Regions from separate parts of the Frankia umida genome, predicted to be linked through region 3. Evidence: predicted binding sites of a transcription regulator. Region 3 holds the regulator's gene; each other region holds the start of a gene.
The links. Region 3 encodes LexA, which represses DNA repair genes until DNA is damaged. Its sites were predicted from a motif close to CGAACNNNNGTTCG; they were not measured.
Positions count from the first base shown of each region.

Region 1: the regulator LexA is predicted to act here: its motif matches at 5,523-5,536, upstream of MXD59_RS19675 (HNH endonuclease signature motif containing protein).
Region 2: the regulator LexA is predicted to act here: its motif matches at 2,427-2,440, upstream of MXD59_RS15400 (HNH endonuclease signature motif containing protein).

Region 1 is NZ_JALKFT010000024.1:17,997-28,259, reverse strand. Features, by position in the region: gene MXD59_RS19695 (acyl-CoA carboxylase subunit beta) at 1-1,357, shown strand, start outside; gene MXD59_RS19690 (acyl-CoA carboxylase subunit epsilon) at 1,441-1,695, shown strand; gene MXD59_RS19685 (acetyl/propionyl/methylcrotonyl-CoA carboxylase subunit alpha) at 1,811-3,574, shown strand; gene MXD59_RS19680 (DUF5313 family protein) at 3,635-4,051, shown strand; gene MXD59_RS19675 (HNH endonuclease signature motif containing protein) at 4,071-5,360, opposite strand; gene MXD59_RS19670 (NAD(P)H-quinone dehydrogenase) at 5,909-7,390, opposite strand; gene MXD59_RS19665 (gamma-glutamylcyclotransferase family protein) at 7,582-8,022, shown strand; gene MXD59_RS19660 (amidohydrolase) at 8,045-9,283, opposite strand; gene MXD59_RS19655 (glutamate--cysteine ligase) at 9,326-10,263, opposite strand, start outside.
Region 2 is NZ_JALKFT010000014.1:118,814-129,076, forward strand. Features, by position in the region: gene MXD59_RS15390 (nucleoside deaminase) at 1-104, shown strand, start outside; gene MXD59_RS15395 (glutamine amidotransferase) at 147-857, opposite strand; gene MXD59_RS15400 (HNH endonuclease signature motif containing protein) at 874-2,184, opposite strand; gene MXD59_RS15405 (bifunctional 3-(3-hydroxy-phenyl)propionate/3-hydroxycinnamic acid hydroxylase) at 3,071-4,651, shown strand; gene MXD59_RS15410 (TetR/AcrR family transcriptional regulator) at 4,573-5,463, opposite strand; gene MXD59_RS15415 (NDMA-dependent alcohol dehydrogenase) at 5,682-6,812, shown strand; gene MXD59_RS15420 (ATP-binding cassette domain-containing protein) at 6,898-7,635, opposite strand; gene MXD59_RS15425 (branched-chain amino acid ABC transporter permease/ATP-binding protein) at 7,632-10,263, opposite strand, start outside.
Region 3 is NZ_JALKFT010000008.1:171,812-182,074, forward strand. Features, by position in the region: gene hflX (GTPase HflX) at 1-1,330, shown strand, start outside; gene lexA (transcriptional repressor LexA) at 1,405-2,169, opposite strand; gene MXD59_RS10780 (LysM peptidoglycan-binding domain-containing protein) at 2,480-2,938, shown strand; gene nrdR (transcriptional regulator NrdR) at 3,273-3,899, shown strand; gene MXD59_RS10790 (vitamin B12-dependent ribonucleotide reductase) at 4,191-7,127, shown strand; gene MXD59_RS10795 (amylo-alpha-1,6-glucosidase) at 7,286-8,623, opposite strand; gene MXD59_RS10800 (RNA polymerase sigma factor) at 9,239-10,263, shown strand, end outside.

The DNA of each region.
Region 1 (10,263 bases), on a different contig from region 3:
CCAGGCCAACCGTCCGTACGGGGACGGTGTCGTCACCGGCTACGGCACGGTCGAGGGCCGGCAGGTCTGCGTGTTCAGCCAGGACTTCACCGTCTTCGGCGGCAGCCTGGGCGAGGTCTTCGGCGAGAAAATCGTCAAGGTCATGGACCTGGCGCTCAAGACCGGCTCCCCGGTCGTCGGCCTCAACGACTCCGGCGGTGCCCGCATCCAGGAGGGAGTCGTCTCCCTCGGTCTGTACGGCGAGATCTTCTACCGCAACGTCATGGCGTCGGGTGTCGTCCCCCAGCTCTCCCTGATCATGGGCCCATGCGCGGGCGGCGCGGTGTACTCCCCCGCGATCACCGACTTCACTCTGATGGTCGACCAGACGAGCCACATGTTCATCACCGGCCCGGACGTCATCAAGGAGGTCACCGGCGAGGACGTCGGGATGGAGGAGCTCGGCGGAGCCACCACCCACAACTCGCGCAGCGGTGTCGCCCACTTCCAGTCCGCGGACGAGGCCGAATGCCTTGAGCTGGCTCGGGCCCTGCTGTCCTACCTCCCCTCGAACAACCTCGAGGAGGCACCGGCCTACGAGCCCGTGGACGACCTGGACGCGGAGCTCGATCCGGATCTCGACACGTTCATCCCGGACTCGCCCAACACGCCGTACGACATGCACCTGATCATCGAGCGACTCACCGACGACGGTGACTTCCTCGAGGTCCACGCGCAGTTCGCACAGAACCTGATCGTCGGCTTCGGCCGGATCGACGGCCGTTCGGTCGGCGTGGTCGCCAACCAGCCGATGCAGTTCGCCGGCACCCTGGACATCGACGCGAGCGAGAAGGCCGCCCGTTTCGTCCGCACCTGCGACGCGTTCAACATTCCCGTTCTCACGCTCGTCGACGTGCCGGGCTTCCTGCCGGGTACATCCCAGGAGTGGAACGGAATCATCCGCCGCGGCGCGAAGCTGATCTACGCCTATGCGGAGGCGACGGTCCCCAAGGTCACCGTCATCACCCGCAAGGCCTACGGCGGCGCCTACGACGTCATGGGCTCCAAGCACCTGCGGGCCGACATCAACCTGGCCTGGCCGACCGCGGAGATCGCGGTCATGGGTGCCCGCGGCGCTGTCAACATCATCTACCGTCGCGAGCTGGCCAAGTCCGAGTCCTCGGACACCCGCCGTGCCGAGCTGATCGAGGACTACACCGATCACTTCGCCACTCCGTACATCGCGGCGGAACGTGGCTACCTCGACGCCGTGATCAACCCGTCGGAGACGCGCCGTGCCATCATCCGGGCGCTCCGGCTGCTGCGCACCAAGCGTGAGTCGCTGCCGCCGAAGAAGCACGGAAACATCCCGCTCTAGGGCACGGACCGAGCGTCGCGACGACGACGCGTGCACTCCAGCGCCGGCGTTTTCGCCGGTACACGTCGAGCAGGGAGAGGAACGTGGCCCAGGACCAGGACGGGCAGCCGGATCGGCCGACGCTTCGGCTCATCCGCGGAAACGCCACTCCGGAGGAGATCGCCGCGGTGGTGGCGCTGCTGGCGGCCCAGGCGACCGCCGCCGCACCGCCGCCGCCCCCCGTCCGGTCCCCGTGGGCCGATCCCACGCAGGGCCACCGCGGACCACTCCACGTTGGAGCAGGCGCGTGGCGTCTTTCCGGGCTGAGCCCGGGTGTGCGCACCCGCGCGGGATGGTGAGCGGATGCCATCACTCACGTGACATGTCCGTGGCATCACATCAGGGTTGAACGACAGCGAGCAGCGCGGACCGACTCGCCTAACATCAGGCAGGCCGGAAGAGGACGGGAGCAGCGTGCGTAAGATCCTCATTGCCAACCGAGGTGAGATCGCGGTCCGGGTGGCTCGTGCCTGCCGCGACGCCGGATACACCAGCGTCGCGGTCTACGCGGAACCGGATATCGACGCACTGCACGTGCGTGTCGCCGACGAGGCTTTCGCCCTCGGCGGGAACACTCCCGGCGACTCTTACCTGCGTATCGACAAGATTCTGGATGTCTGTAAGGCATCGGGTGCCGACGCCGTCCATCCGGGGTACGGCTTTCTTTCCGAGAACGCCGACTTCGCCGAGGCTGTGATCGCCGCCGGCCTCACCTGGATCGGCCCGCCGCCCGAGGCCATCCGACGCCTCGGCGACAAGACCGCCGCCCGTCACATCGCGCTGGAGGTCGGCGCCCCGCTGGCACCTGGCACCGCCGATCCGGTGGCGGGAGTCGGTGAGGTCATCGAGTTCGCCAACCAGTACGGCCTGCCAGTCGCGATCAAGGCGGCGTTCGGTGGTGGCGGGCGGGGTCTCAAGGTCGCCTGGACCGCGGAGGAACTGCCCGAGCTGTTCGACAGCGCCGTGCGTGAGGCGGTTGCCGCCTTCGGCCGCGGCGAGTGCTTCGTCGAGCGTTACCTCGACCAGCCACGGCATGTCGAGACCCAGGTGCTCGCGGACACCCATGGCAATGTGGTCGTCGTCGGCACCCGTGACTGCTCGCTGCAACGGCGCTACCAGAAGCTGGTCGAGGAGGCCCCGGCGCCCTTCCTCTCGGAAACGCAGCTCGCCGCGCTCTATGACGCCTCGAAGGCGATCTGCCGCAAGGCCGGCTATGTGGGGGCTGGCACGGTCGAGTTCCTGGTCGCCCGCGACGGCATGATCAGCTTCCTTGAGGTCAACACGCGCCTGCAGGTGGAGCACCCGGTGACCGAGGAGGTCTCCGGTGTCGACCTGGTTCGCGCCCAGTTCCGGATCGCCGAGGGCGAAGCCCTCGACTTCACCGATCCCGCTCCCCGCGGCCACTCGTTCGAGTTTCGGATCAACGGTGAGGACCCGGGGCGTAACTTCCTGCCCGCGCCCGGCACCGTCACCACGTTCGTCTCACCGGCCGGCCCCGGCGTGCGGCTGGACACCGGAATCGAGAGCGGCAGCGTCATCGGGGGCGCGTTCGACTCGCTGCTCGCCAAGCTCATCATCACCGGTGCCACCCGCCAGGAAGCGCTCGAGCGCGCCCGGCGCGCCCTCGACGAGATGGTCGTCGACGGCATGGCGACTGCCCTGCCGTTCCACCGCGCCGTCGTCCGGGATCAGGCTTTCGCCCCGGATGACACTGCGGAACCGTTCCGCATCCACAACCGGTGGATCGAGACGGAGTTCGACAACACCATTCCCGCGTTCACCGGCGGCACCGACGCGGACACCACCGCACCCGAACGGCAGACCGTTGTCGTCGAGGTAGGTGGCAAGCGCCTCGAAGTGGTGCTCCCGGCCGGCCTCGGCGCCGCGACGGCCGCCACGGGAACCGGCAGGGGCGCGGCACCCAAGCGACGCTCCCGCGGGGCCGCGGCCGCGAAGGTCACCGGGGACGCGCTGACGAGCCCCATGCAGGGCACCATCGTGAAGGTGGCGGTCAGCGAGGGTGACACGGTCGCGACCGGCGACCTCATCGTCGTCCTGGAGGCGATGAAGATGGAGCAGCCGATCAACGCCCACCGCGACGGAAAGATCACCGATCTCGCCGCGGCCGTCGGCTCGGTTGTCACCAGCGGGGCTGTCCTTTGTGAGATCAAGGACTAGATGCCACCTGTTCGCCGGTCGCTGTCCTCGCTCCGCCTGGCCGCTTCGTAAGCTGCGGGTATGAGCGGCAGTGAGGACAGCCCGCCGGTGGGCGGTCGGGATGGGGCTACGGCGGTGGACGGTGCTGGCACACCAGGTGCTGGCACACACCGGCCGCCACTGACCGGCCGAATCCACTACCTTCTCGGTGGCACGTTGCCGCCGACGTACCGCGCGTGGGTCTCGCATGATCTGACCGGGCCCGGGTGGCGGGTCCGGCAGGCCATCCGCCCGCCCCTTCTTCTCCTGCCCTTCGCCGTGGTCTTCGCGCTGCTTCCCGGCCAGCCGGCGGTTCGTGGCATCGCCGTCGGGCTCCTCCTGGCCGCAGGTCTGGGTCTTGGCTTCGCCACCAGCAGCTACTTCCGCAACCGGCGCCTCGAACAGCACGGCTTCCCGCCCGTCCTCCCGCCACCGGATGACCCACAGGAAGCGGGCTGAGGCCGCCCGCCGCCCGCCACTACCTCTCTGTGTAGTTGTCAGGGTGCGTGTGGTACTCGCCCCCGGTAGGGGTCGTCCACGTCATGTGACCGGGCTCGCCCTGTTCGACGAGCCACCGCTGTCTCGCCCCGTGCTCCGACGCCTGGTCGGGCCGCTGCTTGTAGCGACCCAGCATCCGATGGTGTCTGCGGCAGAGGGGCGCAAGATTGCCGTTCTCGGTGAGCCCACCGTCGAACCAGGCCACCGTGTGATCAAGATCGCTGCTGCCCGCGGGGGTGTTGCAGCCCGGCAGGACGCACTGGCTGTTGCGCGCTCGCACATGCCGCGCCAGGGCGGCGGGCGGAAACCGGCGACGCCCGAGACCGACGAGTTCTCCGGTCTCCCGCCGGGTCAGCATCTGCCGCCAGGTGCACCGCGGGTCCTGGCTCATCTCCCGAACGATCTCCGCTGGGACGGGCCCGTATCCAGGGATCTCACCTGGGCGCTCCGCCAGCCCCAGCAGCGTCTCCACCGGGACGATCACCTGCATCTCCAGGTTGACACGGCCCAGGCTTTCGCCCATCAGCAGCGCGTACGCCACATCGAGACTGCGAGCGTCGCCGGTACCAGCCTGCCGGGCCAGCCGGTCGATGCGCGCCCACACCGCCAGCATGCGCAGCGCGGGCAGGAACATCGCCAGACGGCCCATGCCGTCGGGCTCCGTGCGTGCCTCGACGCGCCGGGTACCTTCGGCCGCCTTCTGACGCCGCGCCGCCCCATCCGGATCGACCACCAGGACCCGGCGGCGCACCGCCTGCTCGAACGCCTTCAGGCTCGGCCGGCCACCCTTGGCCAACACCGGGCCGACAACCTGCGCGACGAGCGAGCCGTCGAGTGGGGCGGTCAGCCGGTCCAACGCCACGAGACGGGCCAGATCGATCCGCCTGTCCCACAGCGCCTTCACCCCGGCGGGCAGCCGCCGTACAACCCGAACCGCGAACGCCGTCTGCCTCCCACCTTCGGAAGGTGACAGCCGCGCGCGGAGCGCGACCTCCTCGCCGACGAACTCGTCGTAGCCCCACCGGCCCGGCTCGGCCCACATCCCGCCGGCGCCGGTCTGCTCGCCGCCACCCTGCGCACCACCACCGGGCTGCTCGCCGCGCCCCTGCGACGTCCCCGCATCCACCGGAGCGGGGCGCAGCTCGGTCAGGCGCGCGCGGACCAGCAGGCGCTCCGCTTCCGCCCGCGCCACCCGCCGCCCGACCTCCTCATCCCACGCGAGACAGTCCACATCCATCAGATCCGCCACCCGGCGACCGCCGACCTCCACCGATGCCAACCACGCCCGCTCCTCCTCATCCGACGCTGCTGGCGCCGCACGTGTTCCCGTCACCATCACAGCCCCCATTCAAAAGATGACGACAGCAGATACCGGACCACAGAAACCGGAAAGAGAGAGCCGGCACAAGGACCGGATTCCAGACTCGATGATCGAACGTACATTCGAATAGTAGATGCCGACCGGCCGCCTGGCAACCCCCGATCACACTTGAGGCTATGCACGCGACTCCATCTGACACTACGACCACAGCACCAGCGGCAATCCAAATCCTGGCCGTCCCACACGGCCCGACTGCAAGTTCGAGGAAATGGCGACCACACGGTCGAGGGAAATGGACTCCAACCGATGGTGGATCTCAGGGAAAATCTCGCCTATGCTGAGGAGGCCATCGGATAACCAGCATGGCGCCACGCCCAGCTCCGCCATGCTGGCTGACGATGATGTGCACCACCCGCGCTTCTTCAGGAGCCCCCACGGCCCTTCAGGACCCAGTGCGGTTCTTCAGGAGCCAGGACTACAGGCGCCCAAGCCACGCCTCAGGAAGGGTTGTCGAATCCAGCAAAGAAGTCACGTGGTCGCAGGACCCGCGCCGCTTCGGTGATCGAGCCGGAGAGCGAAGGATAGATGGAGAACGTATGGGCGATCTGGTCGACCGTGAGCCCGTTTTCAACGGCAAGAGACACGGAGAGAATGAGCTCGGATGCCCGTGGCGCCACGATGACACCGCCAAGAACACTGCCGCTTCCGGGTCGACAGAAGAGCTTGACGAAGCCGTCCTGGATACCCATCATCTTGGCGCGGGGGTTTCGCGAAAGTGGCACGGTGGTTACTTCCGCGGCGACCGCGCCGGCGTCCTTCATGACCTGGCTCATGCCCACGGTCGCGATCTCGGGCTCGGTGAAGATGTTCGAGGAGACCGTTCCGAGCCGCAGCGGGCTTACCGCCTCACCGAGTGCGTGCCACATGGCGATTCGGCCCTGCATGGCCGCGACCGAGGCCAGTGGCAGAACACCGGTGCAGTCGCCGGCGGCGTAGACACCGGGTACCGAGGTACGCGACATCCGGTCGACACCGACGTGGCCACCCGGCCCGAGCCGCACACCCACGTCAGTAAGGCCAAGATCCCGCGTTCTCGGCACGGAACCGACGGCCATGAGAGCGTGGCTACCTGCAACGGTCCGACCATCAGAAAGCTCGACGATGACTCCGTCGCCTATCCGCCGCACCGAGGAGGCCCGTGAACGATTGAGCACCTCGATTCCCCGGCGGACAAACACGTCTTCGATGACCCGGGCCGCGTCGAGGTCCTCACCCGGCAGGACCCGATCTCGGGAGGACACCAGGGTGACCTCCGCGCCCAGAGCCCGGTACGCGCTTGCGAACTCGGCGCCGGTCACCCCGGAGCCGACAACGACGAGATGCTCCGGAATTTCCTTGAGGTCGTAGAGATGACGCCAGGTAAGTATCCGCTCACCATCCGGCTGTGCGCTGGACAGGATTCGGGGTGCGGCACCCGTCGCGACAAGCACGACGTCGCCCACAAAGGTCTCACCGTTGCTCGCCTCGATCGCATGCGGGCCGACGAGGCGACCGGTGGCGTGCACGATCTCGACCTTCTCGCGTTCGAGTCGCCGCTCGATGTCCAGGGACTGCGCCTTGGCGAGTTCCCGGACCCGCTCGTAGACCTGCACGGGGTCGACTCCGACCACCTCGGGTGGAGTGAGAGCGGGCGTACCCGAATCCGAGCCGCTCGGCATCCCCCAGGCGACCGCCGGGCTCGAGGTGTCCGCAGTCACACCGGGACCGTGCGGGCGGATACCCAGACCCGGAGCAAGTGCGAGATTTGTCATGGTCTCCGAGGTCGCGATGAGCGCCTTCGAAGGAACGCAGTCCGTGAGCACACAGGCGCCACCGATGCCGTCCGAGTCAACAACTGTCACGGAGGCGCCCAGGGATGCCGCGACCAGTGCCGCCTCGTAGCCCCCTGGACCTCCACCGAGAATGACAATGCGTGTCACGAGCCCTCCGATCCCGACCAGTCCTGCTCTTATCTTCCCCCTCCTGGATGGCACTGCTCCTCCTGGTACGGACAGCTCCGTAGGATCGCAGGCGGAGTCTCCGCGGGGAGAGTGCCGTAGATCGCGAAGGTTCCAGTACCGACCAGCAACCTGTAGCCCTGGCAACGCACCGTCACTCCCGAGAGACCACAATGACCTTGTACGCGGCATACGCCGGCAACCTCGATCCGGCGCAGATGAAGAAACGGACGCCCCACTCGCCCGTTACCGGAACCGGATGGATCAACGGGTGGCGGTTGACCTTTGGCGGCGAGGACGTCGGGTGGGACGGCGCCCTCGCGACCATCGTCGAGGCGCCGGGCGCGCACGCCTACGCCCTTCTCTACGATCTTGATCGTTATGATCTGGAGCGGCTTGACATCTGGGAGGGAGCGGACACCGGGCTCTACACCCGCATCCGTGTCCGCGTGCACACCCTTGACGGCGAAGCCCTCGCCTGGACGTACGTGTTGAACTCCTACGAGGGCGGGCTCCCGTCCCTCTGGTACCTGAACATGATCGCAGACTCGGCGGAGAAGGCTGGTGCGCCTGCCGACTACGTCAGCGAGCTGCGTTCCCGGCCGACCGCGTAGCGCGGTCGCGGCGAGGGGGTACTCAGCCGGTGGCCGGCGGCCGATGGCGCCGCAGCAGCTCGAGGGCGGACCCGGCCAGCAGGCGCACCCCCACGCCGATGGCCCGCTCGTCCACGTCGAAGGCGCCCTGGTGAAGATCGTAGGTGGGTCCGCCGGGCACACGGGTACCCAGCCGGGCCAGGGCGCCCGGGACGTGGTTGAGATACCAGCCGAAGTCCTCGCCGCCGAGTGACTGCGCCACCGTGGCCGAGGCGCCGTGCCCCAGCGAGACATCGACGACCTGCTGAAAGACGTCGACGACCTGGGCGCTGTTGACCACCGGGGGCACGCCGCGGCGGTAGTCGACCACGATCTGCGCGCCATACGGGGCGACCAGCTCCTCCGCGAGCCGGGTCACCAGCTCCGGAACCGCATCCCAGGTCTCCCGGGACAGGGTGCGCAGGGTGCCGCGCAGCTGGCCGGAGCGTGGGATGGCGTTGGCGACGGTACCAGCCTGGATCTGCCCCCAGACCAGGGACAGTGCTGACCGTGGATCGACCAGGCGCCCGAGCGCGGCCGGCAGGTCTGCGGCCAGACGCACCATCGCGTAGATCAGGTCCACCGTGTTCTGCGGGCGCGAGGTGTGGCCACCTGGCCCCGCCAGGGTGATCTCGAGAGCGTCGGCGGCCGAGGTGATCGGACCGGTGCGCAGTCCGATGGTGCCCACGTCCAGAGCCGGATCGCAGTGAACGGCGATGGCCGCGGACACGGGTTTGAGCACGCCCGCGTCGATCACGTCCAGGGCACCACCGGGCATCAGCTCCTCGGCGGGTTGGAACACCAGTCTCACGGTCCCGGGCAGCGCGACGGCACGTGCGTACTCGGCGAGCGCCAGGCCCACCCCGAGGGTCACCACCGTGTGCACGTCGTGACCGCAGGCATGGGTGACGCCAGGCACCGTCGAACGGTAGGGCACATCCTTGGAGTCCGGCAGCGGCAACGCATCCATGTCAGCCCGCACCAGCACCACCGGAACCGCGGGATCGCCCTCCGCGTCGGCCCCGATGTCACACCACAGACCGGGAACGTCCGGCAGCCGCCGCGGGTCCAACCCGACCGCCTGCAGCCTGGCTTCCACCTGCCCGGTGGTGCGGCGTTCCTGTCGGCCGAGCTCCGGATGGGCGTGCAGATCCCGGCGCAGCGCGATCAGCTCGGATTCGTGGACGGCCAGCCACCTGGTGACCGCGGCGATGCCATCCGCCTGTATCTGCTGGTCGGGCACCTCCCTGCCACTCCCCAATCCTGTTACCCCCAGAGCCACTCGTCACAGACCCAGGACCACACCGGAGGCGGGTACCGGACCGGACGGCGATACCGGACCGGACGGCGGTGAGGTCACCCGGGACGCGGCCGGTCGGTCCACGATCGGATGGCCGGCCTCCATCTCCGCCAGGAGGGTATCGACGACCGGAAGGAGATCCCCGCCGGCCCGCCGGGCGACCTCGCGCTGGCGGGTGGAACTTCCTCCGATCTCGACGATCGCCAGGACGTCCGCCAGCTCCCCGGCGCAGCCGAGCCGATGCGCGACCGGAAGAAGATCCTCCACCAGGTCGATGATGTCGTCGCGGACGGATCGGACCGCGCCCTGCGCGTCGATCATGATCTGCGCGTCGAGTCCGTAACGCGCCGCGCGCCACTTGTTCTCCTGGACGAGCCAGCGCTTCGGCGCGGGCAGTCGGTAGCCGCGGTCGATCTGGGTGTTCATCCGGTCCACGAGGCACTGGGCGAGGGCTGCGACCGCCCCGACCTCCATCAGGGTGGGCAGCCCGTCGCAGATGCGCAGCTCCACGGTGCCGAAGTTCGGATGTGGACGGATGTCCCACCAGATCTCACGGATCGTCTCGATGGTCCCCGAGGCGATCAGTGTTCCCATGAAGGCCTCGAACCCGGGCCAGTCGTCGAGCGGGTAGGGCAGCCCGGCGGTCGGCAGGCTCGCGAACACCTGCGACCGGGAGGAGGCGAGCCCGGTGTCGTCACCCAGCCAGTAGGGCGACGAGGCGGACAGCGCCAGAAAGTGTGGGATGTAGGCCATCAGAGCGTTCACGATGGGCATGGCCTTGTCCGGCGATCGCACGCCGACGTGCACGTGCACCCCGAAGATCAGCAGCCGCCGGGCCATCCACTGCATCTGCGAGACAAGCGTGGCGTATCGCTCGTCCTCGGTGATCCGCTGACTGGCGTAGTCGCTGATCGGATGGGTGC
Region 2 (10,263 bases), on a different contig from region 3:
ACATTCTGCGGGACGAGGCGCTGGCCGTCTTCGCCGAGTACGGCAGTCGCAAGGATGCCGTCGTCTACAACGCCCGCCGTGGCGCCACGGTGGCCGCACCCTGACCCAGGCGATTCGCGGCTGCTCACACCGCCGTCTCCCACATCTCAGCGGGATACCGCGACCACCTGGTCGAGCCATGCGTGGAACACCCGCCGGGACCGGGCCGCAAGGTCCGGACCATGCCGCTGCGCGTCGGCGCGAAGCGTGTGCGGATCCAGCCGGTGCGCGGCGAGCTCATGGGCATGCCCGATCAACCATCGCTCGAGCTGGCTGTGGTCGGCCTCAAGATGGAACTGCAACCCCAGGACCGCGTTTCCCCATTCGAAGGCCTGGTACGGAAAACCGGGCGTCCGCGCAAGGTGCCTCGCACCGGCGGGAATCGTGAACTGATCGCCGTGCCAGTGCAGAACCGGAACATCCCCGAGCGCGCCAAGCACGGACTCCTCCCCCGCCCGGGTCAGGGTCAGCGGCGCGTATCCGATCTCCACCTGACCGGTCGACGCGACCTGGGCTCCCAACGCCCGGGCGACAAGCTGTGCGCCCAGACATACCCCGAGGGTGGGAAGTTCCAGCGCCAGTCGCCCGCCGAGCGCCTGGATCTCATCGGCGAGAAACGGGTACCGTGCGACATCGCCCACGCCGATGGGCCCGCCAAGAACGACAAGCAGGTCGGCGTCGACGACTTCTGGTTCTACTATCGGATCGATACCGGCATCGACATACCGGGTCTGGTAGCCGTGCTGTGTGAGGAGCGGGCCGAGTATTCCGAGGTCCTCGAAGGGGACGTGGCGGACTGCGACCGCGGTTCGGGGCATCGGCTCGTTCTCCCGGTTAAAAATCGGCGTACGTCTCCGGGTACACGTGATACACCTGCTCCTCGGGGGTCGTCCACACGAAATGCCCGGGCTCCGGCTGGCGGAGATCCCATCTCTTCCCCGCACCGGCAGGCATCCGATCCGCCTGATGCTTCAGACGGTGATGCGCCCGGCACTGCGGCCCCAGATTCCCCGGCTCGGTCCGGCCGCCCCGCGCCGACCCCCGCGTGTGATCCAGATCGCAGGATGTGGCGGGAAGGTCACACGTCGGGAAGACACACGTCGTGTTCCGAGCCCGGACATACCGGGCCAGCGGAGCCGACGGAAACCGGCGATCACCCACATCCAGGACCTGCCCCCGCTTCGGGGCCGTCAGCACCCGCCGCCACGTGCACCCCGCGTCGGCAGTCATCTCACGCACGATCTCCGCGGGAATCGGACCGTAACCCGGCACCTCGCCCGGATGCTGCGCCAGACCCATCAACGTCTCGAACGGAACGATCACCTGCATCTCGACGTTGACCCGGCCCCGGTCACGCCCCATCAGCAGGTCGAACAGCACATCCGCCCGACGCTGAGCGAGACTCCGCTTCTCCCGCCCTTCAGCATCCCCCCGACCGTCCGTCTGATCACCCCGCCGGCCATCCGTCCGGCCGTTCCCCTGGCCACCCGCCTGGGCGTTCCCCTGATCGTCGACTTGGTCGTCGGCCTGCTTCGCGAGCTCATCGATCCGTGTGAACGCCGCCAGCGCCTGCTCCGCCGGCAACAACGCCGACAGACGGCCCATCCCATCGGCCTCCGGATGCAACGCCACGCCCCGCTTCTTCTCCGCCTTACGCCGCCGCCGATCCGCCCCGTCCGGATCGACCTTCGCGACCCGCCGGCTCACCGCCGCACCGAACGCCCTGTGCGTACGACGGCCACCCCCGTTGCCCAGCACCGGCCCGAGGACCTCCCTGGCGTGACCATCCGCCAGATTCACCGTAAACCGATCCAATGCCGCCACCCGACCCACATCCAACACACCCTGCGCCAGGGCCACCACCGCCTCCGGCAACCGACGCACACACCGCTCCGCGAACGCCAGCTCCCGACACCCCTGCGTCGCCGCCACATTTGCCACCAACGACAGCTCATCACCCGCGAACGCCGCGAACATCCGCGGCGACCCATCCGCGCCCTCCCCCGCGCCACCCACCGGCCCACCCCGCCCCCGCGACGCCGACGAACCCGCGACCTCCACCGGCCGGCCCCGCGCGAACTGCGCCCGCACCAGCAACCGCACCGCCTCCCACCGCGCGATCACCCCCGCGATCTCACGATCCATCTCCAGACAACGACCAGGCCCCCACTCCCCGATACGGCTCCCATCGATCTCCGCCGACGCCAACAGATCAGCCGTACCATCCGACCCCTCACCCCCCACCCGCACCCGCGACGCCGCCACTTCCACGCACCTGAGAACACCAGCCACGACACACCTCCAGGCGACATTCACTGCCCGCCGGCAGAACACGTCCACCGACCGGCCGGGAAAAGAAACCGGCACGTCCACGATCATCATTTTATCGAACGCATGTTCTAATCTTACGATCGCCGGAAACGCCCGACAAGACCCGTCAGGAAAATCTGCGGAGCGGATGCGCCATCACCACTTCGCACAACCACAACACCAAGCCCGCCACCCCGAGCAGCCCCGCGAAGACCAGCCAGATCCTCAAGGAAACAGCCACGCCCGAAATCGACACTCGACAACACGACCACCAGCCACCAGCCGCTGCCGGCACTCACCAGAACCCGACAGGCTGCGTGATGGACCGAGAGCGCACTCGAAGCGAACATCAGGCAGTACATCACCGCACCCAGTCCAGCCAGTACACATTCGCGCATGCACACGACGGCGAAGAACCCGGTCGAGACAGGCCACACCAACCGCCACACGCACCAGGGCGCGACCAGTCCACACGGTTCACACCACAAAGCACCGCGCCAACGCGCGGGCTCCAGACGAAAGCGTCGGCTCGACCGCCACAGCCCGCACAGTCGAGCTGGACCCCGAGCAGGCAGCGACTTCGCCCATCGGTCCATCGGCCCAGCCGCCGAGCCGATGGACCGCCACCGCCACCGCCGGCACCGGCGATCGCGACCCACATCCGAAAGGTCCTGACAGCACCCCACGGAAGTTCTACTCTTCGTAGAAGAAGGGGGAGTCGATGATCAAGGATGTCCTGGTTGTTGGCTTCGGTCCGGTGGGAGCGGTGCTGACGGCCTTTCTCGGGCAGCGGGGCGTGTCGGTGCTCGCGGTGGACAGGGCGGCTACCACCTACCCACGTCCCCGCGCCGCCGGCCTGGACGAGGAGGTGCTGCGTCTGCTCGTCCGGCTCCCCGGGATGGCCGAGATGCTCACCGATACCCGCGCGTCGACCCGGGCGACCTTTCTCGGGCCGGACCGCCGCCTGCTGCTCGCCGCCGGGCAGGGGCAGGCCGAACTCGGCGTTCCGGTCGGTGTGTTCCTGCACCAGCCGTCCGTCGAGGCCGCGCTGCGGGCCGGGATCGCCACGCTGCCCTCGGTTGAGGTCCGGCTCGGCGTGGGCGTGCGCTCGATCGACGACGGGGCCGACGCGGTGACGGTCGGCCTGGAGGACGACACCGTCGTGCAGGCTCGCTGGGTGATCGGCTGCGACGGGGCGACGAGCACAGTGCGGGCGCTGATCGGCGTGGACTTCGTGGGCAGGACCTTCGCCCAGCCGTGGCTCGTCGTGGACGCGCGCTCGGCCGAGCCGCTGCCGGTACCCGACGACATCGCCTTCGTTCTCGATCCACGCAGGCCCGCGGTGACGATGCCGATGCCCGGTGGGCACCGCTGGGAGTGGATGATGTTCCCCGGCGAGAATCCCGAGCGGATGGCCGAGCCGGAGACCGTCACGAGCTTGCTCACACCCTGGATCGACCCGGGCACGGTCGCGGTGGAACGGGCGGCGGTCTACACGTTCCACGCCCGCATGGCGAACCGCTGGCGGGTCGGCAGGGTCCTGCTCGCCGGCGATGCGGCGCACACGATGCCGCCGTTCGCCGGCCAGGGGCTCGCCTCGGGCATCCGGGACGCGGCCGCGCTGGCCTGGCGGCTGACCGAGGTCCTCGCGGGACTACGGGATCCGGATTCACTCGACGACTACGAACGGGAGCGCCGTCCCCAGGTGGCCGCGATCACCACCCGGGCCATCCGGGCCGGTCGGATCGTGCAGACGACGAGCCCGGTCCGCGCGGCCGCGCTGCGGGCCGCGTTGCGCACAGCGGCCCACGCTCCGGGGCTCGGCCACGCCCTGCGCTCCGGCGCCGCACGACCACGGACCCGGCTCCCGAAGGCCGCGCGGCCGCGGCGGGCGCACGACGGGGGCCGCTGGGCCGGGCGGGTGCTGCCCAACCCGTGTATCCGGACCGAGGACGGCCGAGTCTGCCGGCTTGACGACATACTCGGGTCGTCCTGGGTGCTGCTCGGGCTCGGCGACGATGCTGGAGTCGCGCTGACGCCGCAGGTCCGGGCCTGGGTTGACCGCCGCGGCGGTACGACCCTGACCATCGGCCACGCCGTGTCGGCGGACCGGGACGATCAGCGTGCGCGGTCCGGTCCGGTCATCGTGGATCTCGACGGCACGGTGCTGCGGATGCGCGGGCGTTCCAGACAGCCCCAGGTGGCAGTGGTCCGGCCGGACCGTTACCTGCTCGGTGTCTTTCCGTCGTCACGCCTCGAGGACGTACTCACCTCGGCGTCAGGCGTTGGCGTGACCGGCTGAAGCAGGGCGCGGACCAGATATGTCTCGGCGAACACACGCTTGTCGGGCAGGCTGCGGCTGCTCCACGGCGGGGCCATCATGGCGCCGCCGGCGGCGATCAGCCACCGTACGGCCTCCCACAGGTCGAGGTCGGCGCTCAGCTGGCCGCTGTCCTGCCAGCGCAGCAGCAGCGGCTCGAGACGCTTGTAGACAGCCTCGACGATCGGCTCCGTGGCCAGTGGCAGGGAGTCGCCGCTGGCCCGACCACCGGCGGCGAACAGCGCCTCGGTCAGCGCATCCCCGTCGATGAGGCTGGTGCCCCGCACGAACACCTCGACCAGGGTGACGCGTGCGTCGTCCGGATGCGGCAGGGATTCCAGCGCCACGTCCATGGCGGTGTCGACCCGATCGAGCAGGACGGCGAGAAGCAGCTCATCGCGGCTGCGGAAGTACCGGTAGACGGTGGAGCGGGAGACACCGGCCTCCGTGGCGACCTCCTCGATCCGCATCCGGCTCGAGCCACGCCGGATCACGCAGCGCCCGGCCGCGGCCACCAGACGTCGGCGGGCCTCGGCGTCGTCGAGCAGCGCGCTCTCGCTGCCCCACCAGCCCTGACCGCGCCGCGGGCTCCGCGCACGGTGTCGGTCCTGCGCAGCGTGTCGGTCCTGCGCAGCGTGTCGGTCCTGCGCAGCGTGTCGGTCCTGCGCAGCAGCGTGCCGATCCAGCGCCTGGTGTCGGTCCCGCGCGGGATGCGGGCCCTGGGGGACCGGGTGGTTGTGGGCTCGCGAGGGCGGGTCGTCAGGCGGTTCCGCGTCCGCACCGGGTCGGGTCATGCTGACAGCATTGGCCGATGCCCCGGCCGCTCGGCAGGGCGGGGGTCGGTAACCGCGAGCGGCCCGCGACACGGTGGGCCCACCGCCGTTCGGTGCGCAGATCGCTCCCGTCGGCATGGCTGTCTCACGGCGACACACTATGGCATGGTTGTCTCGCCCTACTCAAGGTCGATCGTCCGGATGTGATCGCCTGCCGGACGTGCGAAAGGCGGCACCCCATGGTCAGCACACGAGCAGCTCTGCTGTTCGGCCCCGGTCAGGATTTCAAGATCGAGACGGTCGAGATCGACAATCCCCGCGCGGGCGAGGTCCTGATCGACGTCAGAGCCTGTGGTCTGTGCCATTCGGACGAGCATGCGCGCTCGGGCGCGATGCCGATGCCGCATTTCCCGATGATCTGCGGGCATGAGGGTGCCGGTGAAGTGCTCGAGGTCGGGCCGGACGTCACCTCTGTCAGCCCCGGTGACCATGTGGCCATGTCGTTCATCCCATCCTGTGGGCGGTGTACGTACTGCCTTTCGGGCCGGGCGTTCCTGTGCAACGACGGCGCCAAGCTGTTCAACGTCGGGATGATCACCGATGGGCGGATCGCGCACCGGTTGGGCGACGAGGCCGTGGCGCGCTACACCCAGATCGGCGCGTTCTCCGAACGTCAACTGCTCGCCGAATCGACCATCGTGAAGATCGACCCGGAGGTGCCGTGGACGGTCGCCGCGCTGGTCTCCTGCGGCGTCGCGACCGGATTCGGTTCCGCGGTCAACCGGGCGGAGGTCAAGCCCGGCGACGCGGTGGCCGTCCTTGGCCTCGGCGGGATCGGGGTCAGCGCCGTGCAGGGCGCACGGATCGCCGGCGCACGGCTGATCTTCGCCGTCGACCCGGTGGAGTTCAAGCGCGAGCAGGCGCTGCGTTTCGGGGCCACGCACGCGTTCGCGTCCATCGAGGAAGCCGCCAACGCGATCCGCGAACTGACCGCGGGCGCCATGTGCCACTCGGTGATCTGCGCGTTCTCCGTGATGACCTCGGACCTGCTCCAGCCCGCGCTCAGCCTGACCGGCAAGGACGGCACCTGCGTGATCACGTCGGTGGCACCGTTCGGTCAGAAGGTGGCCGATCTCGACCTGTTCACGTTCGCGATGACGAACAAGCAGATCCGCGGCTGTCTGTACGGCTCGCAGAGCCCGCGCACGGCGATCCCTCGGCTGCTCGACCTCTACAAGGCCGGCACCCTGAAGATCGACGAACTGATCACCAGGACGTACACCCTCGATCAGGTCAACGACGGTTACGCGGACCTCGAGGCCGGTCGGATCCTGCGTGGGGCGATCACCTTCGAGGACGCACCTCGGTAGTTCCACGCGTCGGGCACCACGACGGACGCCCCGTCCACCAGCGGGTTCACGGCTGGCGGACGGGGCGTCCGTGGAAACTCACCGGTCAGGCAGCGGCGGAGGCCGGCGCCTTCTCCTCGCGGCCAGCGCCGAAGTAGGCGGCCTCGACCCGCTCGGGTTCGGCAGCGAGTTCCGCCGCCGGCGCCTGCAGGACCAGCGCACCACGGCTGAGCACCGCCGCGTCGTCGGCCATCCGCAACGCGAGGTTGACGTGCTGCTCGACGAGCACGACCGCGCAGCCCTGATCGTCGGCGACCTGTCGCACCGTCCGGAACAGCGCCTGGACGATCAGGGGCGCGAGGCCCATGCTCAGCTCGTCGACGAGCAGCACCTTCGGCTGCTGGATCAGGGCCCGGGCAAGCACCAGCATCTGCTGCTCGCCACCGGAAAGCGCACCGGAGGGAACGGTCCAGCGCTTCTCCAGGTCCGGGAACAGTTCGAGCATCGCCCGTGGCTTCGGGCCCTGCCGACGGGCCGCCGCGCGCAGGTTGTCCTCGACGCTGAGCTGCGTGAACAACGCCCGGTTGTCCGGCACAAGAACCACACCGGCCCGGTTGGCCGCCCCCGGCTTGCCGCTGGGCAGCCGGGTCCCACCCACCGAGATCTTGCCGCTGCGGGACGGGAGCAGGCCCGCGAGGGTGAGCAGCAGCGTGGTCTTGCCGGCCCCGTTCGGCCCGAGCAGGGCCAGCACCTTCCCCGGGGCGACGCTGAGGTCCAGGCCGCGGAAGACCTCGGACGAGCCCCGCCCGCCCGTCAGTGCTTCGCAGGTCAGAGCGGATGTCATGACGTCACCACCGTCGCGTCGGAGTCGACCGTACCGTCGGCGGCGTCCTCGCCACCAACGCTGCTGCTCGAGCCGGCCCCGTCCTCGTGGGGCCTGCTGTTGGGTGCCTTGCCGTCGAGCGTGCTGGTAGCGGGAGCCTTCCCACCAGCGACGACGTCCTTGGCCACCGTGGTCTCACTGCCGGCGACGCCCTCGGCCGCCGGCGCCACAGCATCCGCGGTAGCGACCGGAGCAGCGGTAGCCGAAGGAACGGCAACTGGAGCAACGGTGGCCGAAGCAGCGGTAGCCGAAGCAGCGGTAGCCGAAGCAGCGGTAGCCGAAGGAGCGGTAGCCGAAGGAGCGGTGGCCGAAGCAGCGGTAGCCGGAGCAGCGGGGGCGGGGGCGGGCGTCTCGGTGCCCGGGCCCGTGGCGCCGCCACCCTCGGCGGGCTCGCTCTCGGTTACCTCGCCATCGTGGACGTTGCCGAGGTAGGCGTCCGCGACCGCCCGGTTGGCCCGGATCTCGTCGGGACTGCCGGACGCGATCACCTTGCCGAAGTCGAGCACGTAGATGTGGTCACAGACGTCCAGGACAAGGGCGACGTCGTGGTCGACCAGCAGGATGCCGACACCGCTGCGGCTGATCGAGCGGATCTTCTCACCGAGCCAGGCGGACTCGGTGGTGTCCAGACCCGCGGCCGGCTCGTCAAGCAGCAGGACCCGCGGTCCGGTGGCGATGGCACGGGCGATCGAGACCAGCTGCCGTTCGCCCTGGCTGAGCTCGCCGGCCGCCCGGTCGGCCCGGTCCGCGATGCCGACCAGGTCGAGGGCCGCCGCCAGGGTGCGATGGCGATGGTCGGCCTGCACCCCGGACAGCGCGGCGCTGACGTTCTCCGACACGGTCAGGTCGTCGTAGAGCTCGATCGACTGGAAGGTACGGGCGAGGCCCCGCTTGACCCGGACGTGGGTCGCGAGGGTGTCCAGACGCTCCTCGCCAAGGCGGACGGTGCCACTGGCCCGAGCGAATCCGGTGATCGCGTCGATGGCGCTGGTCTTGCCGGCGCCGTTCGGTCCGATCAGACCGACGATCTGCCCGGGGGCGATGCGCAGCGACACGTCCGACACGGCGACGACGCCGCCGTAGCGAACCGTCACGCCCTCGACATCGAGAGGCACCCGGTCGGCGCCGCTGAGCAGCGCGGCGTTCTGCTCGGCCGCCACCGGTGCCGGTGCGGCGGCGTCGGTGGCGGACGTCTGCGCCGTCGCGGTCCCCGCCGCGGCGGAGGCAGCGACGGTGGCGGGAACGGCACTGTCGGCGGTGCTCGCGCTGGCGCCCTCGGTGGTCGCCGTGGCGGCCTTGCGTGCCCCGAGCCGCTTACGGATCTGGGCGACCAGGTCATGCCCACCGCTGGCGATACCTTCGGGCTGGGTCAGCAGCACGAGGATGACACCGAAGCCGGAGATCACCGAGAACCAGTCGCCGAAGTCGATCCACCGGTCCATGGCGATGTAGACGATGCCGGTGCCGGCCATGATGCCGGCGGTGATGCCGCCGTACACCGACGTGACGCCGGCGAGGTAGGCGGTGGAGAGCAGGGTCAGACCACCGATCGCGGTGAACGAGTCGAAGGTGACGACGCTGCTGCGGTAGGCCAGTAGCGCACCGCCGAGACCGGCGATGAACGAGGCCAGCGCGAAGGCGATCAGCTTGACCCGCACGACGTTGACGCCGATACCGGCGGCCGACCGCTCGTTGGCGCGCACGGCGAGCATCGCCGAGCCCAGCGAGCTCATCCGCAGCTTGGCGACACCCCAGGCGACCGCGACCAGGACCAGCAGACACAGGATGCCGAACGGAAGACGCGGGAACGCCTCGCCGCTGCCGATACCGATGTTCCACCCGAACAGCGACGGGTCGGAGACCTTGGCGCCGGAGCTACCGACGAGGTCGGAGTTGCGGAACCAGACCGCCTCGATCGCGTAGGCGAGAGCGAGGGTGACGATGCCCAACGTCAGTCCGCGTAGCCGCAGTGCGGGTAGACCGATGACGACACCGAGGACGGTGGCCACCAGTGCGGCGAGCAGCGGTGCGAACGGGAACGGGATGTGCCAGCTGTGGGTGAGTCCGGACAGGCTGAACGCCGAGGCTCCGGCGAGCGCGAGCTGGGCGAGGGAGACCTGGCCGGCGAAGCCGGTGACGACCACCAGTGACAGGCCGAGGATCGCGGCGATGAACGTGCCGATCACCGCCGCCCGCCAGGTGCCGGAGGTGAGCAGCAGGGCGATCACGCCGATCGCGGCACCGGAGACCGTCGGCAGTGTCAGCGAGCGGGGACGCGGTGCGCGGCCCAGCGGCTGGCGCACCAGGCCGCTACGAACCGGGATGCCCCGTCCGGTGACCAGCAGCGCGATCAGGATGACCAGCAGTGGCACCAGGGCCGAGGCACCCGAGCCGGGCAGCCAGGAGTGGTCGGCGGAGAGGGTGAGTGCCTCCGACTGCACCATGCCGATGGCCAGACCGGCGAGCACCGTGGACACGAGGCCCTGGAAGCCACCGACGACCGCGGCGGCCAGCGCCGGCACCACGAACAGGGTGTAGGTGGAGGGCGACAGCGGGCTCAGCGGGGCGATCAGGATGCCGGCCGCACCC
Region 3 (10,263 bases):
CGTGGCTCTGCGCCGCGTGCCGGGCCTGGCGACCGAACTCGAAGATGTCACCGAGGTCGAGTACCGGCAGCTCCGACTGGAGCAGGTCGTGCTCATCGGGGTGTGGACGTCGGGCTCGCTGCGGGCGGCCGAGGCGTCCATGGCGGAGCTCGCGGCCCTGGCCACGACGGCGGGTTCGGCCGTCCTCGACGCCCTCGTGCAGCGCCGCGACCGGCCGGACGCCGCGACCTACGTCGGCTCGGGCAAGGCGCGGGAGCTGGCCGAGGTCGTCGCCGCGACCGGCGCCGACACGGTGATCTGCGACGGTGAGCTCACCCCGGGCCAGCTCCGCCAGCTCGAGGAGATCGTCAAGGTCAAGGTGATCGACCGTACGGCGCTGATCCTCGACATCTTCGCCCAGCACGCCACGTCCCGAGAGGGCAAGGCGCAGGTCGAACTCGCCCAGCTGCAGTACATGCTGCCGAGGCTGCGTGGCTGGGGTGAATCCATGTCCCGGGCCGCCGCCAGCGGCGGTGGTCGGGCACCGATCGGTACCCGCGGCCCCGGTGAAACCAAGATCGAGACGGACCGGCGTCGGCTGCGGGCGCGGATGGCCCGGCTACGTCGTGACCTGGCCGAGATGTCGACCGTGCGGGAGACCAAGCGTTCGTCGCGGCGCCGCGGCGAGGCGCCGTCGGTGGCGATCGCCGGCTACACCAACGCCGGCAAGTCCTCGCTGCTCAACCGGCTCACCGGTGCCGGAGTGCTGGTGGAGGACGCGCTGTTCGCCACCCTTGACCCCACCGTGCGCCGGGCGACCCTGCCCGACGGGCGGGCGTTCACCCTGACCGACACGGTCGGGTTCGTCCGTCACCTGCCGCACCAGATCGTCGAGGCGTTCCGCTCCACTCTGGAGGAGGTCGCCGATGCCGATCTCATCCTGCACGTGGTCGACGGCTCCGCCGCGGATCCGGCCGGGCAGATCTCGGCGGTGCGGGAGGTCCTCAACGACATCGACGCGGGCGGCGTACCCGAGCTGATCGTCGTCAACAAGGTCGACGCGGCCGAACCGACGGTGCTGGCCGAACTGCGCCAGCTCGCCCCGGACGCGGTGTTCATCTCCGCGCGCACCGGAGACGGCCTCAACGCGCTCGTCGAGGCCCTGAGCCTGCGGGTGCCACATCCGGACGTGGAACTCACGGTCCTGCTCCCGTACACGCGGGGTGACCTCGTCTCGCGGATTCACGCCATCGGCGAGGTTCTGAGTCAGGAACACACCGGTGACGGCACGCGCCTGACGGCTCGGGTCTCACCGGCGCTCGCCGCGGATCTCGACATGTTCCGCGCCTGAGCGGGGGCCGGGCACCCCGGCTTTGACCTCCACCCGAACTGGCCGGCCGCCCCCAGGCGGCCGGCCATCGCCCGTCAGACCCGGCGCAGCACCGCGACGATCCGGCCGAGGATGGACGCGCCTTCACCCGGGATGTCACTGAAGCTCGGGTTCTCCGGGTGCAGCCACACCTTGCCGTCGCGCACCCGCAGGCGCTTGACCGTGGCCTCGCCATCGATCATGGCGGCGACGATCTCGCCGTTGTCCGCCACCGGCTGCTGGCGCACGACCACCCAGTCGCCGTCGCAGATCGCCGCGCCCACCATCGACTCGCCGACGACCCGCAGCAGGAACAGCGTGCCCTCGCCGACGATCTCCCGCGGCAGCGGGAAGACGTCCTCGATGGCCTGCTCGGCCAGGATCGGCCCACCTGCGGCGATCCGCCCGAGCACGGGCACGTACGTCGCCTGCGGATCGCTGGCGGCACCGGGGGCGGCCGGCGCCTCGCCGGGGAACGCCGGCACCACCGTCGCGGCGCTCCCACCGCCACCGGCGCGGCGCGGGCGGTCGGCGCCGAGCACCTCCATCGCCCGCGGCCGGTTCGGGTCGCGCCGGATGTAGCCCTTCTCCTCCAGCATCTTCAGCTGGTGCGCCACGCTGCTGGTACTGGTGAGCCCGACGGCCTCGCCGATCTCCCGCACACTGGGCGGGTATCCGCGCCGCTCCACGGCCGCCCGGATGACCTCGAGCACCTTGCGCTGCCGGGGGGTCAGTCCGGGCGCGTCCGCGGGGTTGTCCGGGAAGGGCCGCACGTTGCCGCGGGCACCGCCTCGGCGCGTTCCCCTGCTTTGGGTGGTCATCGCTTACCGCTCTCCTCGTCGCATACCGCGTAGTGGCCGGATGGCAACCCCGGATCGCGGACCGTGATTCCACGCGATCGCCGGTCACCTGGGGTGCCCAGCCTCGCCACGGCGTGCAGTGTCCGCGACCGGGGGGGATCGTCCGGTCCACACCTGATCGTCTTGACGGTAACCGGACGGTCGCGGAATCTCAAACGTCTGTTCGAGCGTGTCTCTTCCTCTCCCCGCGGGTCCGTGTCACAATCGACCAGTAGTTCGATCGAACGGGAGTTCGTAACCGGCTCCTGTCCGCTCGCTCCGGGAGGTTGTCGTGAGTGTGGACCACGCGACACGGGTCGTCGATCTGGCGGTGGTGCGGGCCCAGCGGCGCGGTGGCGCCGGCGGGTGGGCGTGCCATCCGTCCATGGGGTTCCGGGGCACGGTGGGGGCTTCCGGAGCCGTGGCGGCATCCGGGGTCGTGGCGGGTTCCCGGGTCGGGGGTGGCGCCGAGCCGCCGCTGCGGCTGACCCGGCGGGGTCGGGTGGTCGTCGTCGCGGTCATCGCGTTGTGTGTCGCGGCCGCGCTCATGGTGATGGTGCCGCGTGCGTCGCTGGTGCGGGCGGATGAGCCGCGGCGCGGGCATCTGGTCGTGGCGGGGGAGACCCTCCGGGAGATCGCCGTCGCGCTCGATCCCGATGCCGACACCGGGGTCGTGGTCGACCGGCTGATGCGGGTCAACCACCTGTCCTCGCCCGATCTCGTGCCCGGTGAGTTCCTGCTGCTGGAATGAGGTCGGCGCGGTCGCGAACGCCGGCTGGAGCGGGCTGTGTCAGTCGTGGTGGGGCGTGGCGGCCGGGTACCCCCGACGGGTCGAACACCCTGAGTCCTCGGCCTGGCGGCCGGCCGGTTGTCGCGGTGACCTGCCGGTATCCCACGGTCCCGGCCGGCGCGGCGGTGCTCGCGGACGGTTGCGGACCATCCGCGCACGGGTGTCCCAGCGTGGCACTGCGGGGGGTTGTTGCCCCAGTCATGGTGTGGTGCGCTAGGGTTGGGCACAACATCTGGTGCGTCGAGGGTGGCGTCGAGGGTGGTCGTGCCGGTCCGGGCTGAGGAGGCGTCAACGCGTGCGGTGCCCGTTCTGCCGGCATCCGGACAGTCGCGTCGTCGACAGTCGGGAGGCCGAAGAAGGCTCGGCGATCCGCCGGCGGCGTTCCTGCCTGTCGTGCGGGCGTCGGTTCACGACGATGGAGGAGGCCTCGCTGCGGGTGGTCAAGCGCAGCGGGGTGGCTGAGCCGTTCAGCCGGGCGAAGGTGGTCGCCGGCGTGCGCAAGGCCTGCCAGGGCCGACCGGTGCGCGATGACGATCTCGCCCTGCTCGCGCAGCGCGTGGAGGACGCGGTGCGCTCCGCGGGCTCCGCGGAGGTTCCCGCCGAGGCGATCGGCCGGGCGATTCTCGGCCCGCTGCGGGAGCTCGACGAGGTGGCTTACCTGCGGTTCGCGTCGGTGTATCTCGCCTTCGAGTCGCTCACCGACTTCGAGAACGCGATCTCGGCGTTGCGGGCGGAGACATCCACCTCCCGCCGCGAGGCCGCCCACCCGGCCAGTCCCGCCGAGCCGGCGGGCGAGGGTCCGTTCGGCGTGGGCTCGTCCCGTTCCGCGCTCCATGGCACCGGCCCGAACGGCGCCGGCCCGCCGGGCGGCGGCGCGCGGGCGCCCGGTCCCCTGATCGAGGTCGCGGCCGAGCACGGCTGACCGCGCCGCGGCCCGCATCGCTCGTACCTCGAGTTCTGGAAGCACGACCTCGCCACGCCGGTCCGCCCCGGTGAGTTCTGGGACGACCTGACCCCGCCGACGTGGATTTATCCCGTATGCCCCGATTCGCCATGCCGCTACGGCCCGCCCGTCCGGGGATGCCGGCCGAGTAGCCGCCGCGGTCGGTGGTGCGCGGGCATCTCAGACACAGCGCGGCCGCCGCGTCATGGCGAGCCGGCCCGCGCCGAAAAGCAGTGCGCCGACGAGCACAAGAACACCACGAGGAGCGTCATGACCGAAAGCCGCGGCACGAAGGCGAGCAAGGCGGCGGCCAGGCCGTCCGGGCTGAGGATCCGCCGTTCGCGGACGACCGCCGGGGTCCATCCGTACGACGAGGTCACCTGGGAGTCCCGGGACGTCGTCATGACCAACTGGCGGGACGGCTCGGTCAACTTCGAGCAGCGCGGGGTGGAGTTTCCCGACTTCTGGTCGGTCAACGCCTCCAACATCGTGACAAGCAAGTACTTCCGCGGCGCGATCGGCACGCCGGTCCGGGAGTCCTCGTTGCGCCAGCTCATCGACCGGGTCGTGCTCACCTACACCGCCGCCGGACGGGAGCACGGCTACTTCGCCAGTGACGCCGACGCCGAGATCTTCGAGCACGAACTGGCCTGGATGCTGCTCCACCAGGTCTTCAGCTTCAACTCGCCGGTCTGGTTCAACGTCGGCACCTCGGCACCACAGCAGGTGTCGGCCTGTTTCATTCTTTCGGTCGATGACACGATGGAGTCGATTCTCAACTGGTATCGGGAAGAAGGCCTGATCTTCAAGGGAGGGTCGGGGGCGGGGCTGAACCTGTCGCGGATTCGCTCGTCGAAGGAGCTGCTTTCCTCGGGGGGCACCGCGTCCGGGCCGGTGAGCTTCATGCGGGGCGCCGACGCGTCGGCCGGGACGATCAAGTCGGGTGGGGCGACCCGGCGGGCCGCCAAGATGGTCGTGCTGGACGTCGACCATCCGGACATCGTCGAGTTCGTCGAGACGAAGGCCCGGGAAGAGGACAAGATCCGGGCGCTGCGCGACGCCGGCTTCGACATGGACCTCGGTGGGCGCGACATCGCCTCGGTGCAGTACCAGAACGCCAACAACTCGGTGCGGGTCACCGACGAGTTCATGAACGCCGTCGTCGACGGTCAGGACTTCGCCCTGCGCGCCCGGCTGGACGGCCGCACGATCGAGACGATCGACGCGAGGAAGCTGTTCCGCACGATCGCCGACGCGGCCTGGGGCTGCGCCGACCCGGGCATCCAGTACGACGGCACCATCAACGACTGGCACACCTGCCCGGAGACGGGCCGGATCAGCGCGTCCAACCCGTGCAGCGAGTACGTCCACCTGGACAACTCCAGCTGCAACCTGGCGTCGCTGAACCTGCTGAAGTTCCTGCGCCCGGACCGGACGTTCGACGCCGACGCGTTCGTCGCCGCCGTCGAACTGATCATCACCGCGATGGACATCTCGATCTGCTTCGCGGACTTCCCGACGCCCGAGATCACCACGGTCACCCGTGCCTACCGGCAGCTCGGTATCGGCTACGCGAACCTGGGCGCGCTGCTTATGGCCAGCGCCCGGGCGTACGACTCCGACGGCGGACGGGCGCTCGCCGCGGGGATCACCTCGCTGATGAGCGCCACCGCCTACCGCCGTTCCGCCGAGCTCGCCGCCATCGTCGGCGCCTACGACGGGTTCGCCCGCAACGCCGACGCGCACCGTCGGGTCGTGCGCAAGCACGCCGCCGCGAGTGACACCGTCCGCGCCGCGCACGGTGAGGACACCCGCGTGCTGGCCGCCGCGTCGAGGGAGTGGGCGAAGGCACAGTCCGTCGGTGACAAGCACGGTTGGCGCAATGCCCAGGTCAGCCTGCTCGCCCCGACCGGCACCATCGGTCTCGCGATGGACTGCGACACCACCGGTATCGAGCCGGACCTCGCCCTGGTCAAGATGAAGAAGCTGGTCGGCGGTGCCAGCATGCGCATCGTCAACCAGACGGTGCCGGCGGCGCTGCGCGCCCTGGGATACACCGAGGAGACCATCGAGGCGATTGTCGAGTTCATCGCCGAGCACGGGCACGTCGTCGACGCCCCGGGTCTGCGCCAGGAGCACTACGAGGTGTTCGACTGCGCGATCGGCGAGCGGGCGATCTCCCCGATGGGGCATGTCCGGATGATGGCCGCGGTGCAGCCGTTCCTGTCCGGTGCGATCTCCAAGACGGTGAACATGCCCTCGACGGCCACCGTCGAGGAGGTCGAGGAGATCTACCTCGCCGGCTGGCGGCTTGGCCTCAAGGCCCTGGCCATCTACCGTGACAACTGCAAGGTCGGCCAGCCGTTGACGGACGTCAGGGGCGCCAGGCGGGACGCGGCCGCCGCCAGCGCCAGCGCCGCCGCGTCCGGGACCGGTGCGGGCGCCGTGCAGGCGGCACCCGTCGCCCTCGCGGCCGACGTCGAGTACCGGCCGGTGCGCCGCCGCCTGCCGAAGACCCGCCCGTCCCAGACGGTGTCGTTCGCCGTCGGTGGCGCCGAGGGCTACCTGACCGCAGGCTCCTACCCGGACGACGGCCTCGGCGAGGTCTTCATCAAGATGTCGAAGCAGGGCTCCACACTGGCCGGTGTGATGGACGCGTTCGCCATCGCGATCTCCATCGGCCTGCAGTACGGCGTGCCACTCGAGGCCTACGTCAGCAAGTTCATCAACATGCGCTTCGAGCCCGCCGGCATGACCGACGACCCGGACGTCCGGATCGCCCAGTCGATCATGGACTACCTGTTCCGTCGCCTGGCCCTGGACTACCTCGACGCCGACCATCGCGCCGAGCTCGGCATCTCCACCGCCGCCGAGCGCACCCGTGCCGTCGCCGGCCAGTACGGCGCCTCCGTCGTCCCGGCCGCTCCCGTCGACGAGGCCCCGACCGCGGTGGCACCGGAAATCGTGACCGAGGCTCCGTCCACCACCCCGACCACCCCGACCGCGCACAGCAACGGGGTGGCGCACGCGAACGGGCACGGGCCGGAGTACGTGGCCCGGGAACTGCGTCTCGCTTCGCCCGGTGAGTCGCTGATCGCCCAGACGGTCGTCGACGCCCCGCTGTGCTTCACCTGCGGTGTGACGATGCGCCCGGCCGGCAGTTGCTACGTCTGCGAGCAGTGCGGCTCCACCAGCGGCTGCAGCTGAGCGCTGCCTGTCCTCGCGCGGCTGCCCGGGGCCTGTCCCCGGGCAGCCGATCCTGACGGCCGACCAGCGTCATGTCCGGGCCGTCGCGCCGCCGGGTCGCAGCAGTGACTCGGCGGGGCCGACCTGTAGAAAAACGCTCAGACCTGCGGGTGGGCGAGTCAGCGCTGGGTGGCGAGCAGGTCGATGAGCAGGGCGGCGGTCCAGGAGAAGCGGTTGCTGCCGGCGCCGGAGCCGTCCAGGGGGGAGTAGTACTCGTACATGGCACCGGACGCGGCGATCACGTCGACGGTGTTGCGGCGCAGGTCGTCGGCGGCGTCGAGGCGGCCGTAACGCTCCAGGCCGTCGGCGATCAGCCAGTTCATGTTCACCCAGACCGGGCCCTGCCAGTAGCAGCGAGGCAGGAAGGCCGGGTCGTCCACCGGGACGCTGGCCACACCGAACCGCGACCAGTACCGAGGCGAGCTGATCATCTTGACCATCGCGTCGACCCGGTCGTCGGGAACGACCCCGGCGTACAGCGGTAGCAGGCCGGCGATCGTCTCGTGCCGCAACAGTGTGTGGGTGCGAAAGTCGCGGCTGTAGTAAAGCCCGTCCACGGCCAGTTGGCTGATGGCCTCGCGGGAACGGCGGATCGAGCGGCGCAGCCGGGGCGGGATGACCTCGCCGATCTCCGCCGCGATCGTCGCCAGATGCTCGTTCGCCCGGACCAGGATCGCGTTGAACGCCACGTCCTGTACCAGTGGGACGATGGTGCGCCGGATCTCGCGGAAGTTGTAGTGGGATCGGCGCAGCTCGCGCACGATCCGGTAGAGCGTGAACAGGTCGCCGGAGGTCAGCCGTTCGTCCGGGGGGACCTCCTTGGAATCGCGGCGCAGCGCGTCGAGCGCGTCGTCGCCGTTGACGCGGCGCAGTACCCGGACCCCCAGTGGTGCGGCCGGGCGGGTGATCTCCATCCAGGTCGGGGTGTTGTCCATCCCCGACTCCCAGGAGTGCACAAGCGCCACCAACCCGTCGTCGTCCGGGTCGCGCTCGTCGTAAAGCCACTGGTGAAAGCGCAGCAGCCCCGGGTAGAGCGCGCGGTAGAACGCGGCCCGCTGGGAGCCGGTCATCACCTCGCCCACCCGCACCGCCGCCTCGGCGATCATCGGTGGCTGGGTGACGCCGGTGCTCTGCATGCCGCCGGCCGTCGTCGTCACCCGGTCGCAGCGCCAGCGCTGCGGGCCGGCGTGGTAGAAGTCCGTGGTCTCGGCGAAGATCACGTGGGGGATCATGCCGCTGGGCCACTGGCCGCGCAGCAGCGACAGGATCTCGGCCGCGGCCCGGTCGGGGTCGAGATGGCGCAGCCCGATCGCGATGAAACACGAGTCCCAGAGCCACTGGTGCGGATACAACGTCGGCGATGGCCGGGTCACGTCGCCGAGGTCGTTGCCGCGCAGCACCGAGACCGCGGTCTCGCGTAGCGCCGCCAGCTCTGCCGGGAGGCTGGGTGCAACCATCGTGTGAGAGTAGCCGTCACACCCTGTGCACCTTGGTAGGCCGCCCCGGGTGTGGCCCGCATTACCTGGGCGGGTGCGGACCGTGGCCGGTTCGGGTGGCGCCGCCGACACGCCGACGACATGCTGAGACCAGACGGTCGCGGGACGACACCGGGACAGCGGCGGGACAGTTTTGGGACGGTGCGAGGGCGCGCCCGGGTGGGGGTCGCCGTCCGGGGGAGTTGTCGGCACCTTGTGGTGGGGCGCACGCGCCGGAGCGGCTCGATGGCGGTAGCGAACCGGAAATGTGGCGCGCGCGGCAGTCGCCGTAAATTTCTCGCCATCCGTAATTATGGGACTACTCTTCGTTGAAGATGTGGGGTCGCGACGGGGGTCCGGGCACGCAAGACGGTCAAGATAGTTCGCTGAACACGCCACACGAGGGGATCTGACAGGTAGTCTTCGCGACAGCGGGTTCAGCGTCTCGAAGGCCAGGGTCTACACTGCCGGTAGGCCCGGCGATCGCTGATGTCCGGGTGCGCCCTGCACAGGGAATGGTTCCGCAGCATCGTTCGTTGCCTCCCTTGTGCACGGAAACAGACGTCCCACCCGCACCGACCATCGGATTTGCCACTGATGACGCTGCCTGCCCTGGACCTTGCCGAGCGTACCGACGAGAACCGCCCGCGTAGCCCGCGGCGTACTCGCCGGTCCGCCACCTCTGCCCGTACCTCTACCAGCCGCTCTCTGGCGGCCGTGTCCGATGACATCGACGAGCTTGACGTGAGCGCGGTCGCCGATGTCATCGCGCGCGGTCGCGAGGCCGGCGAGATCAGTCGTTCCGAGCTGAGGGACGCCCTCGAGGCCGCCGACATCGGCCTCGAGCTGCTCCCGGCGCTCATCGCGCGGCTGAACGCGGCTGGCGTCGAACTCCTCGAGGAGGAGGACGGCGAAGCGGCCGACGAAGTCACCGCCGCCACCCGCGCCACCGCCGAGCACGCCGGCACCGCGGATCTCGTGCGCATGTACCTGCGCGAGATCGGCAAGGTGCCGCTGCTCAACGCCGCTCAGGAAGTAGAGCTCTCCAAGCGGGTCGAGGCCGGCCTGTTCGCCGAGCACAAGCTGGAGGCCGTTCCCGAGCTCCCCGCGGATCTCCGCCGGGATCTGGCCCTGCTTGTCAAGGACGGGCACGCTGCCAAGCAGCAGCTCGTCTCGGCGAACCTGCGCCTGGTCGTCTCCGTCGCGAAGAAGTACAGCGGTCGCGGGATGACCCTGCTGGACCTGGTCCAGGAGGGCAACCTCGGCCTCATCCGCGCGGTGGAGAAGTTCGACTACGCCAAGGGCTACAAGTTCTCGACCTACGCGACCTGGTGGATCCGCCAGGCCATCGGCCGCGCGCTGGCCGACCAGGCCCGCACGATCCGCATCCCGGTCCACGTGGTCGAGCAGATCAACAAGATCACCCGGCTGCAGCGCCAGCTCGTCTCCACACTTGGTCGCGAACCGACCGACGAGGAGCTCGCGCTCGAGCTCGACATGCCGATCGAGCAGGTCGTCGAACTGCGCCGCTACGCGCAGGACACGGTCAGCCTGGAGACGTCCGTCGGTGACGACGGCGACTCCGTGCTCGGTGACTTCATCGAGGACTCGGACGCGACCTC